One region of the Aquitalea pelogenes genome, then DNA from elsewhere that is predicted to be linked to it. Evidence: predicted binding sites of a transcription regulator. Region 1 holds the regulator's gene; the other holds the start of a gene.
The links. The regulator sigma-54, encoded in region 1, starts transcription at its own class of promoters, with help from an activator protein. The targets are predictions, from matches to a motif close to CTGGCACGCTTCATGCTT.
Positions count from the first base shown of each region.

Region 1 (5,983 bases):
TGGATACATTCCTCCACCGTGGAGCCGCTACCCGACAGCGGGTGCCGGCGGCGGGTTTCGGAAAAGCGCTTGACCAGGGTTTCCGGCTTGGCCTCGAGAAACAGCAAGCGTACATCCACGCCTTGCTGACGCAGCTTGTCCACCTCGGCAGGCAGTGCGCCCAGCGAAGGGCTGGAGCGGGTGTCCACGCTGATGGCAATCTGCTGGTAGCCATAATCGGCATAAAGCGACATGGCTTCATGCAGCATGGTGGCTGGCAGGTTGTCCACACAGTAAAAGCCGGAGTCCTCCAGTGCGCGCAGGGCGATGGATTTACCGGAACCGGACAGGCCGCTAATCAATATCAGGCGCATTTTCCTGATCTCTGAGGAAGTTGGTATGGCGTTCGATGAACTCTCGGGTACTGTCGATGCCGCGCAGTTGCAGGATGTAGTTGCGCACAGCCGCTTCAACCAGCACCGCAAGGTTGCGACCCGCCGCCACCGGCAGCACTACCTTGCGCACCGTCACGCCAATGATGTCCTGGGTTTCCGACTGGATATTCAGCCGGTCCAAGGCTTGCATCGCCTGGTCGTTGGCCTTGACCAGGTGAATAATCAGTTTTAGCACCTTTTTGGGCCGCACGGCGGTTTCGCCAAAAATGGTACGGATATTCAGGATGCCCAGGCCGCGCACTTCCAGAAAATCGCGCAGCAGCGGCGGGCAACGGCCTTCCAGGGTTTCCGGGCCGATGCGGTACAGTTCCACCGCATCATCGGCCACCATGCCGTGACCACGGGAAATCAGCTCCAGTGCCAGTTCGCTCTTGCCCATGGCCGAATCGCCCATGATCAGCACGCCGATTTCCAGTACATCCAGAAACACGCCATGCAACACGGTGGAAACCGCCAGTGCGCGCGCCAGATAGATGCGCAGCACATCCATCAGGTAGGGGCTTTCCAGCGGCGTGCTCATCAGCGGCACATTGTGGGTGTGGCAGTAGTCGCGCAGCAGTTTGGGCACTGGCTGGCCATTGGCCACCATCACCACCGACATGGTTTTGTGGAACAGTTGGTCCAGCGCGGTCTTGGCGGCGGATTGTTCCAGCCGGTTGAGGTAGTCCACCTCGGCCAGACCCAGCACTTGCACCCGGTTGGGGTGAATGAAATTCAGGTGGCCGACCAGGGCCAGGGTGGGGCGTTGTTCGTCGTTGCCGATGGGGCTGTCCGCGCCGCCGGTTCCTGCAACCCAGGTCAGGTTGAGCTTTTGCTGGTTGTCCTGATACAACCGGCGCACGGTAATGCTAGGCATGGTTGGTATTCCATCCGGTGAGCAGCTGGTACAGATCGGCACGCGAGCTTGCGCTGAGCAGTTGTTCACGCAGCTGTTTGCTGGAGAACAGCTGTGCCAGTTCCGAGAGTACCTGCAAGTGCAGGTCGGTTGCCTGTTCCGGCACCAGCAGGACAAACAGGCTTTGTACCGGCTTGCCATCCGGCGCATCGAAAGGAATCGGGTTCTTCAGGCGAATGAACACGCCCGCCGCTTCCTTGAGCCCTCTGGCACGGCCATGCGGAATGGCCACCCCTTGGCCAAGGCCGGTAGAGCCCAGTTTTTCCCGGGCAAACAAGCAGTCGAAAATTTCACTGCGGGCGATGCCGTGGGTGTTTTCGATAAGGAGGCCCACCTGCTCGAAGACGCGCTTCTTGCTGGCGACATCCAGGTCCGGGAGGATGTGATCCTGTGTCAGGATTTTGCCAATCAGGCTCATAGGAATGGTTGCACGCGGCTACAGAAACTGGCCAATTCTACGTTGCCTTCATCAAAATGAAAAAGGCTCCGAGCAAATAAAAACGGGAACCCGCCGGGTTCCCGCATCGAATACTTAATGTTTACAAGCTGGCTTCCTGTTGAACCTGTGGGCTTGTTGCACGGTGTTCGCTTTGTTTTTCCTTGTGCTTGAGTACTTGGCGATCGAGCTTGTCCATCAGCGCGTCGATGGCAGCGTACATGTCGGAGTCGGTGGCCTCTACATGGATATCCTTGCCGGAGAGGTGAACATTCACTTCCGCCTTGTGCACCAGCTTGTCTACCGACAGGGTGACAGCAACGTCAATCACGTGATCGACATGGCGGGTGATGCGTTCCAGCTTGGTTTCCACGAATTCGCGGATGGCCGGGGTTACTTCGAGGTGGAGACCGGTTACTTTGAGGTTCATACCCTAACTCCTTCTTGTGTTGACTGCCCGGTCGGGTCGGCCGGGCGAGCGGATATACTTCAAGGCGTGAATCACAATGCCTTGCGCAGATTGACCGGCGGTATCTGCATAGCTTCACGATACTTCGCAACGGTGCGTCTTGCAACCTGAATCCCTTGCTTGCCCAGTTCGTCGGCAATGGCGCTGTCCGAAAGTGGCTTGGCCGGGTTTTCACCGTCTATCATGCGGCGGATATGCGCCTTGATGGCCGTTGCCGAGCATTCGCCGCCGCTGTCGGTTTCCAGTGCACTGCCAAAGAAATACTTCAGCTCGAACAGACCACGAGGGCAAAGCAGGTATTTCTGCGTGGTGACGCGTGATACGGTCGATTCATGCAGGCCAAGTTCGTCTGCGATGTCCCGCAGGATAAGCGGCCGCATGGCGACTTCACCGTGTTCAAAGAACGCTTGCTGTCTTTCGACTATAGCTTCTGACACTTTCAGAATGGTGTCAAATCGTTGCTGGATGTTCTTGACCAGCCATTTTGCTTCTTGCAGTCGGCCAGTCAGTTCGCCTGCGCCAGCGCGGTTTTCCGACAGCATCTGGGCATACAGCTGGTTGACGCGCAAGCGCGGTACCGCGCCGTTATTGAGTTCGGCTACCCAGTGACCACGCCGTTTGCGCACGGTCACATCCGGGATGACATAGTGCACGTCTTCGCCGCCGAAACCGGACGCCGGGTGAGGGGTCAGCCGGGCGATCAGTTGCTGTGCCTGGCGGATGGCTTCGTCATCCACGCCCAGAATGCGCTTCAGCCGGGTGTAGTCGCGGTTGCCCAGCAGCGTCAGGTGCTCGGCCACAATCTGGCGTGCCAGTGCATGGCCGGGCTCGTTGGCGGGCAAACGGGCCAGTTGCAGGCCAAGCGACTCGGCCAGGTTACGCGCGGCAATGCCGGGAGGGTCGAATTGCTGTAACAGGCGCAGCCCGACCATCAGTTCATCGGTTTCCAGTTCCAGTTCCAGCGGCAGGTTGCTGGCCAGTTCTTCCAGATCGGTAGTCAGGAAACCGTTGTCGTCCAGTTCTTCGATCAGCAGCTGGACAATGGCCTGGTCGCGGGTGGGCAGGGTCAGTTCACCCAGCTGCGCCAGCAGGTGTTCGCGCAGGCTGACCGGGCAGGGTACGTTGAGCATGGGGTCAAATTCATCGTCCCCGTCGTTGCGGCGGCTGCCACTGCCCCAGTCGGTGAGTTCGCCATTGCTGGCGTCCTGGCTGTTGTCACCATCGCTGCTGTCCGACGCCGTGCTGGTGGATTCTTCCTGGGCAGCCGGCGTTTCTGCCGGGCTGCTGTCATGCGAGGGCGGCTCATCGCCGCGTTCCAGCATGGGGTTGTCCAGCAAGAAGCGTTCGACTTCTGCCTGCAGGTCGAGCGTGGACAGCTGCAACAGCTTGATGGACTGTTGCAGTTGCGGCGTGAGGGTGAGTTGCTGGGAGACCCGCAGCTGTAGTGACTGTTTCATGGCTTACAGGTGGAAGTGCTCGCCCAGGTAAACCTGGCGCACTTTCTCGTTGTTGACCAGTTCTTCCGGCTCGCCGGAAGCCAGTACCGAACCATCACTGATGATGTAGGCGCGATCGCAGATGCGCAGGGTTTCACGCACATTGTGGTCGGTAATCAATACGCCAATGCCACGCTGTTGCAGGAAGGTGATGATTTTCTGGATGTCGATGACGGCAATCGGGTCTACACCGGCAAACGGTTCGTCCAGCAGGATGAAGCGCGGGCGGGTGGCCAGTACGCGGGCAATTTCCACCCGGCGGCGCTCGCCACCGGACAGTGCCAGCGCATTGCTTTCGCGCAGGTGGGCGATATTGAGGTCGTCGAGCAACAGGCTGAGTTCCTGCTCCAGTTTGTCGCCCTTGTAACCGGCAATTTCCAGCACCGCCGTGATGTTTTCTTCCACTGTCATCTTGCGGAAAATGGAAGCTTCCTGCGGCAAATAGCCTAGCCCCAGGCGGGCGCGCTGATGAATGGGCAGGTGGGTGATACTGTTGCCATCCAGCGTGATTTCGCCTTCATCGGCACCGATCAGTCCGACGATCATGTAAAAGCTGGTGGTCTTGCCGGCACCGTTGGGACCAAGCAGGCCGACCACTTCCCCGCTCTGGATCTGCAGGGCGACGTCCTTTACCACCGTACGTTTTTTGAAGCGCTTTTTCAGGCGCTCCACTTTCAGGATGCTGGGGCCGCTCATGGAGTGCTTCCGTCAGTTTTCTTGGCAGGGCTGTTGTCTCTGGGCCTGGGCTGGATGATGGCAGTCACGCGGCCGCCGTTGCTGCTGGCACCGCTGCTGACTTCATACATTTCGGTTTCGGTGTTGTAGGTAATGACATTGCCGATGACCAGGTCACTGCCGCGCTTGACGCGGGCATTGCCGGTGAGCACGGCAACGTGGGTGACGGTGTTGTAGTCCAGCTGGTTGGCCTGGCCTTCGATCCATTCGTTCTTGCCGTCCATTTTCTGGCGGAAGTTGACCTGGCGTCCGGTGGCCTGCATGGTCTGGTTACCCTGTTTGTCCTGGGTGACCGTGGCGCGGTCGGCATTGAGCTTGAGTGTGCCCTGGATGATGACGACATTGCCTTGCCATACCGTGACGCCCTTGAGCTGGTCGAGGTTGCCCCGGTCGGCACTGATTTCGATGGGCTTGTCCCGGTCGGCCTTTTCGGCATGGGCGGTCTGGATGGCGCACAGGCCGAGGGCCAGCCAGGCCAGCCGGATGAAGCGGCGGCAGTTATTTTTCATAAGTGGCCTTTGCGTTGGACAGCAGCTGTAACTGACCAGCCTGCTGCTCGTAAATGAAGCCCACGGCACTGCCGCTGGACTTGCCATAGTAGAAGTGCGTGAGGGTGTCGGCGCGGGCAATGTGCTTGACGGTGTCAATGCGCATATTGCTGCTGACTACGCGGGTTTCCTGTTGTGTGGCGGTGGCCGGCTGGATCAGCGTGACTTTCTTGTCGAACAGTACCTGTTTGGTCTTGCTGTTGTAACGGCCGCTTTCACCAATGGCATGGTAGGCCAGTACGCCATTCTTGTAGCTTTGCAGGTCCGGCGATTCGAAATACGACTCGGTGCGGTCCGGGTATTGCCACATGCGGCTGGCAATCATCTTGTCCTGCAGCATGCCCTTGGGGTCGAAGCGGGTGGCCATCACGCCTTGCGCCACGACTTCTGGCTTGTTCGGGTCCAGCTCGTGCTTGCTGGGCTGCCAGCGTGACACGGCATCCAGCCAGACGGTCAGCAAGCCGGTGATCAGCACCAGCAGGATGGGAAACAGGCGGTGCGAACGGATCATGCCAGATACCGTGCCACGATGGCGTCAAAATTGCCTTGCGCCTGCATGATCAGCTCGGCCAGTTCACGCACTGCACCCTGACCGCCGGGGAAGCCGGTGACATAGTGGGCATGCTGGCGCACCAGGGTGGGGGCGGCCGGCACGGCCACCGCCAGGCCGACGCGGCGCAGAACCGGCAGGTCGATCAGGTCGTCGCCGATGAAGGCGCATTGTTCCAGCGTGACATCCGCCTGTTGCAGCAACTGGTTCAGGGCTTCCTGCTTGTTGTGGATGCCACCGAAGTAAAAGTCGATGCCCAGTGCCTGCGCGCGGTGCTCCACGCAGCGGTCGGCCCGCCCGGAGATGATGGCCAGCCGTACGCCGGTGGATTGCAACAGCTTGAGGCCCAGGCCGTCCTGCACATAGAAGGACTTGCTCTCTTCACCCTGGGCATTGTAGTAAATGCGGCCATCGGTCATG
Region 1 is NZ_JAYSDA010000009.1:53,790-59,772, reverse strand. It holds gene rapZ (RNase adapter RapZ) at 1-353, opposite strand, end outside; gene hprK (HPr(Ser) kinase/phosphatase) at 334-1,290, opposite strand; gene ptsN (PTS IIA-like nitrogen regulatory protein PtsN) at 1,283-1,747, opposite strand; gene hpf (ribosome hibernation-promoting factor, HPF/YfiA family) at 1,869-2,195, opposite strand; gene ACE3SE_RS09420 (RNA polymerase factor sigma-54) at 2,267-3,691, opposite strand; gene lptB (LPS export ABC transporter ATP-binding protein) at 3,695-4,426, opposite strand; gene lptA (lipopolysaccharide transport periplasmic protein LptA) at 4,423-4,974, opposite strand; gene lptC (LPS export ABC transporter periplasmic protein LptC) at 4,964-5,524, opposite strand; gene ACE3SE_RS09400 (KdsC family phosphatase) at 5,521-5,983, opposite strand, start outside.

Region 2 (5,983 bases), on a different contig from region 1:
TACCCGGTGCCGGATGACATGCTGGATTTGTGGCGCAAGGTATTGTTGCCCGCCGGGGTGAATCCGCCACGGCGCAGCAGCGAGCTGACGGTGGCCATCATCCAGCTGGTGGCCAGCCGGCGCGGGGTGGCGGCCTTGCCGTACTGGGCGGTGCGGCCTTATCTGGAAAAGGGGTATGTGGTGGCGCGTACCATTGGCGATGGCGGCTTGCGCAGCGAGTTGTATGCCGCGGTGCGCAGCGAGGATGCAGCGCTTGCCTTCATGCAGGATTTTCTGGCCACGGTACGGGAGCGCAGCTTCGCCACGCTCCCCGGCCTTACCGTACTGGCAGGCTGATCAGTCAGCGCCTAGACATGGTCGGCATGTTCGTCATGCCCTTCCATGCCCAGTTCCTGAATCTTGCGGGTCAGGGTGTTGCGGCCCCAGCCCAGCAGATGGGCGGCTTCCACCTTGCGGCCACCGGTGTGGGCCAGCCCGGTGCGGATGCAGCTTTCTTCAAAGCGGCGGGTCAGGTCGTCGATGATGCCCACTTCACCGGCGCGCAGCCGACGGGCCACTTCTTCCGCCAGCCCCAGCGTCCAGTCCACCACGTGCACGGCACTGCTGACTACCGGGCTGCCATCGCTTTCCGTCGCCGGTGCAATGGCTTCCGGTTCGCGCAGTTCGGCGGGCAAGTCGCCCACTTCCACCTGCTGGCCCGGTGCCATCACGGTAATCCACTGACACAGGTTTTCCAGTTCGCGCACATTACCGGTAAAGCTGTGGAACTTGATCACTTCCATCGCCGCTTCGGTCAGGCGCTTGGGCTCAACGCCCAGACTGCTGGCGCTCTTGGCCAGGAAATGGCGGGTCAGCAGCGGGATGTCCTCGCGCCGTTCGCGCAAGGGCGGCAGACGCAGGCGGATCACATTCAGGCGGTGGAACAGGTCCTCCCGGAACAGGCCGCGTTTGACCCGGTCTTCCAGATTCTGGTGGGTGGCGGCAATCACCCGCACATTGGCCTTGATCGGCACATGGCCGCCCACGCGGTAAAAGTGTCCGTCCGACAGCACACGCAGCAAGCGGGTTTGCAGCTCGGTGGGCATGTCGCCGATTTCATCCAGAAACAGCGTGCCGCCTTCCGCTTCTTCAAAGCGGCCGCGACGGGTGGCCAGCGCGCCGGTAAAAGCGCCTTTTTCATGGCCGAACAGTTCGGACTCCAGCAAATCCTTGGGAATGGCCGCGGTATTCAAGGCAATGAAAGGCTTGCTGGAACGCACCGAATGGCGGTGCAGCGCCTCGGCCACCCGCTCCTTGCCGGTACCGGACTCGCCGGTAATCAGCACGGTGACATGGGATTGCGACAAGCGGCCAATAGCGCGGAATACGTCCTGCATGGCAGGGGCCTGGCCTAGCAGCACCGGCATGGCTTCCACGCCGCCGGTGGCTTCGATCTGGCTATTGCTCTCGGCCAGTGCGCGCTCGATCAGCTGCACAGCCTGGTCGACATCAAAGGGCTTGGGCAGGTATTCGAACGCACCACCCTGGAAGGCGGCCACTGCCGAATCCAGGTCGGAGTGCGCGGTCATGATGATGACCGGCAGCTGCGGATGATCGGCCTTTACCCGGGAGAGGAATTTCAAACCATCGGTGCCGGGCATGCGGATGTCGGAAATGATGACGCGCGGTGTATTGTCGTACAGGGCATTCAGCGCATCGTCGGCGCTGGAAAAGCTGTCAAAGCAGATGCCACTGCGGCCGAGTGCCTTTTCCAGGACCCAGCGGATGGCCTTGTCGTCATCAATGATCCACACCGGGTTATTCATAGCAGCCCTCGTTTCTGTAATTGGTTTCAGTCCGTGTTGCTGAAGGGCAGCATCACGGTAAAGCAGGTCTGGCCCGGGCGGGATTCAAATTCGATGCTGCCGCCGTGCTGGTGTACATAAGCCTGGGCCAGTGTCAGCCCCAGGCCGGTGCCTTCGGCACGTCCGGTAACCAGGGGATAAAAAATGTGATCCCTGATTTCTTCCGGAATACCAGGACCGTTGTCGACAATCTGCAATTTTAATGCCAGCACGTGACGCTTCCGTGCCAGGGTGACCTGCCGGGCGACGCGCGTGCGCAAAATCACCTCGCCCTTGGCCTTCATGGCCTGCACCGCGTTCTTGACGATATTGAGCACCACCTGGATCAGCTGTTCTTTGTCCGCCACCATGTGCGGCAGGCTGGTGTCGTAGTCGCGGCGGATGACGAGGCCCTGTGGATACTCGGCCAGCGCAATGCTGCGCACCCGTTCCAGCACTTCGTGGATATTGATTTCGCTGCGCACATGGCGGCGATGCGGGGCCAGCAGGCGGTCTACCAGTGATTGCAGGCGCAGGGCTTCTTCCTGGATGACTTCGGTGTATTCCTTCAGCTCCGGCCGGTCTGACAGTTCATGCTCCAGCAACTGGGCCGCACCGCGGATTCCCCCCAAGGGGTTCTTGATTTCATGCGCCAGGTTACGAATCAGCTCGCGATTAGCCTGTTGTTGCAGCAAAAGCCGCTCTTCATTGGCAATTTTCAGTTGCTGATCCAGTGGTCGCAGCTCGACCAGCGCCAGCCGACCCTCCGCATCTATCGGTGTCACCGACAGGGCGATATGCAAGGGCTGCTCGCCATGCGGTGTGCGCAGTTCGAGGTCGTGCTCGATATAACTGGAGTTGTGTTGTAAGGCGGTGGCCAATGCCTGGCGCAGGGCGGGGCTGTCTTGCAGCAACTCGAACAGCGAGTGGCGCAGCAACTCTCGCCGGCCTATGGCCAGCAGGTTTTCACAGGCGGGATTGGCAAATTCGAGTTTGCCATCGGCATGCGTGATAAGGACCGGGGTGTCGAGTAAATCCAGGCCGGCAAAGCTGGGCGAGTTCATGGTGCTCCGAATCGGATGAGGCTGTGCATCTGGCTATTAGCAATAAGCACGCCAAGCCGGAGCACCGCATATGCACGAAATCGGCCTTAATTATGCACCATTATTGTGCATTGGATGCAGCTTGCCCCAGTTCGCGGCGTAATGCGTCCACATTCTTCTGGCGCTCGGTGACGGCGTCCTTCAGTTTTTGTACCCGGTCCAGGTATTTCTGGTAGTTGCGGGTTTCATCGCCGTTGCGGGTAGCCGCGCCGTCGGTGTAAGCCTTTTGTGCATCAGCCAGGGCTTTTTGCTCATTGGCCAGCTCGTTTTCCAGAATCTTGCGGCGGCCTTCGTCGCGCTTGGTCTGGGTACCGTTGTCCACACTGGGGTAGCCATCCGGTGTGGAGGCAGATTTGCCGCTGGCGGCCGCCTTGCCCTTGCCGCTGCCACTGCCGCCATAGGTGGACAGCGGTGCCAGGTGCATGGGCTTGGCGCCCTTGATCGGCACATTGGTGAAGGTGACATTGCCATTGGCGTCGATGTATTTGTACACCTCGGCATGGGCCAGGCCACAAGTCAGCAGCAGGCAGAAAGCAAGGGTTTTCATGGTGTCGGGCGTCTGCGGTGAAAACGGGAGGATGTGACGCTATGATAAGCAAAAGGTGGTCTCGCGTCACATCTGCATGACAACAAGGCGGCGGCCAGCATGCCGTAGATCTGTGGAATGTGTCATCATGCGCCCGGGCATCACCTTGTGCCAATGGCATGGCGTGTGCCTGTATTTGATGTCCGGTCTCCATGCAGAAGGTAATGAGGAAATGTTTGCAGTCATCCGTTCAGCCCATCGTCCTGGCACTTTACAGAAAGCCGGCCCATGCTGATTCAGTTGCTTTATTCCAGCAAGGCCACCACAGCCCTGTCTCCTGCCGATTTGACGGCAATCCTGGACAAGTCGGTGGCCAATAACCAGGCCCGGCAGATCACCGGCCTGTTGCTGTACCGCGATGGCTGCTTCTTGCAACTGCTGGAGGGGGAGGAGGCTGTGGTTGAGGCTGCGTTCAGCAAAATCAGCCAGGATTCGCGCCATCATCAGGTGGAGTCCCTGTTTTGCAGCGAATGCAAACAGCGTGAGTTTGGCCAGTGGTATATGGGTTTCCATGTGCCGCAGCCCGAAGCACTGGCGCGCTTCCCCCAGTTTGCCCCGGTGTTCGATCCTGCATTTGATGTCAGCCAGCTGGTTGTTGCGCCACAGGATGGCCTGGCCATGCTCAAGGCTTTTGCCGAGTTGCCGGGCTGAGTGTTCCTGGCGGTAGCCGGCAGGCATGAAAAAACCCGCACAAGCAGTGCTTGCGCGGGTTTTCTGTATCCGGCAAGGCACCCGGAGGTGCCCATCGCCCGATTACAGGGAGTAGTACATTGCAAATTCTACCGGGTGGGTAGTCATGCGGGTCAGGTTCACTTCCTGCATCTTCAGTTCGATGTAGGCGTCGATCCATTCGTTGGAGAACACACCGCCACGAGTCAGGAAGTCGCGGTCTGCGTCCAGGGCAGCCAGGGCTTCGTCCAGGCTTGCGCACACGGTCGGGATCAGCTTGTCTTCTTCCGGCGGCAGGTCGTACAGGTTCTTGTCAGCGGCATCGCCCGGGTGGATCTTGTTCTGGATACCATCCAGACCAGCCATCAGCAGCGCGGAGAAGCACAGGTACGGGTTAGCCAGCGGATCCGGGAAGCGCGCTTCGATACGGCGAGCCTTCGGGTTGGCCACGTGCGGGATACGGATGGAAGCGGAACGGTTCTTGGCGGAGTAAGCCAGTTTTACCGGAGCTTCGTAATGCGGAACCAGACGCTTGTAGGAGTTGGTACCCGGGTTGGTGATGGCGTTCAGTGCCTTGGCGTGCTTGATGATACCGCCGATGTAGTACAGGGCGGTGTCGGACAGGCCGGCATAGCCGTCGCCAGCAAACAGGTTCTTGCCGTCTTTCCAGATGGACTGGTGAACGTGCATGCCGGAACCGTTGTCACCAACGATGGGCTTGGGCATGAAGGTAGCGGTCTTGCCGTAGCTGTGTGCCACGTTCTGAACCACGTATTTCAGGATCTGGGTCCAGTCGGCACGCTGGGTCAGGGTGCTGAACTTGGTACCGATTTCCATCTGGCCGGCAGTGGCCACTTCGTGGTGGTGCACTTCAACCGGTACGCCCAGCTCTTCCAGCAGCAGAACCATGGCGGAACGCAGGTCTTGAGCGGAGTCAACCGGCGGTACCGGGAAGTAGCCGCCCTTCACGCCCGGACGGTGACCGGTGTTGCCACCTTCGAATTCTTCAGCGGAGGCCCAGGCAGCTTCTTCGGACTTGATCTTCACGAAGCAACCGGACATGTCGGTGCCCCAGGTGATGCTGTCGAATACGAAGAATTCCGGTTCCGGACCGAAGTAGGCGGTGTCGCCCAGGCCGGATGCCTTCAGGTAAGCTTCAGCGCGCTTGGCGATGGAGCGCGGGTCGCGGTCGTAGCCCTTGCCGTCGGCTGGGTCAATCACGTCACAAGACATGAATACGGTCGGTTCGTCAAAGAAGGGGTCAATCTTGGCGGTAGCCGGGTCAGCCATCAGCAGCATGTCGGAGGCTTGAATGCCTTTCCAGCCGGCAATGGAGGAGCCATCAAAAGCGTGGCCGCGCTCGAACCACTCGTCAGCATCTTCCAGCAGCACGTGTGCCGGAATGGTAACGTGTTGTTCTTTACCACGGGTATCAGTAAAACGCAGGTCTACGAACTTGACGTCGTTTTCTTGAATCAGCTTGACTACGTCTGCAACCGCCATGAATGTTCTCCTAAAGGCAACGTGCATCGAAAGCAATATTGCTTGATAAAGATGGTACGCTTCGCTTGAAGCATGAAGCGTGCCAGGCTAAGAACGCTAATTCAATCATTGTGTCACAGGGTGTTCGGTCCTGCTAGCCGTAAGTTGTGCACCAAAATGATGCCTTGCCAAGTGCAAATGATCGATATTGGTGCATTGCCTGGTGCTGACAGCCGCTCCGCACTGGCAGGCCCTGCGCACCATAGTGTGGCACGGCCCCGTTACAAAGAAAGGTAGCCCATGGAACAAACCGTCAAGAT
Region 2 is NZ_JAYSDA010000004.1:204,893-210,875, reverse strand. It holds gene ACE3SE_RS05465 (LysR family transcriptional regulator) at 1-336, shown strand, start outside; gene ntrC (nitrogen regulation protein NR(I)) at 348-1,805, opposite strand; gene glnL (nitrogen regulation protein NR(II)) at 1,832-2,887, opposite strand; gene ACE3SE_RS05450 (DUF4124 domain-containing protein) at 2,988-3,473, opposite strand; gene ACE3SE_RS05445 (BLUF domain-containing protein) at 3,741-4,163, shown strand; gene glnA (type I glutamate--ammonia ligase) at 4,266-5,684, opposite strand; gene ACE3SE_RS05435 (rhodanese-like domain-containing protein) at 5,964-5,983, shown strand, end outside.
Region 2: glnL (nitrogen regulation protein NR(II)) is a predicted target of sigma-54. The motif match lies at 2,925-2,942, and genes of this name have one in related genera.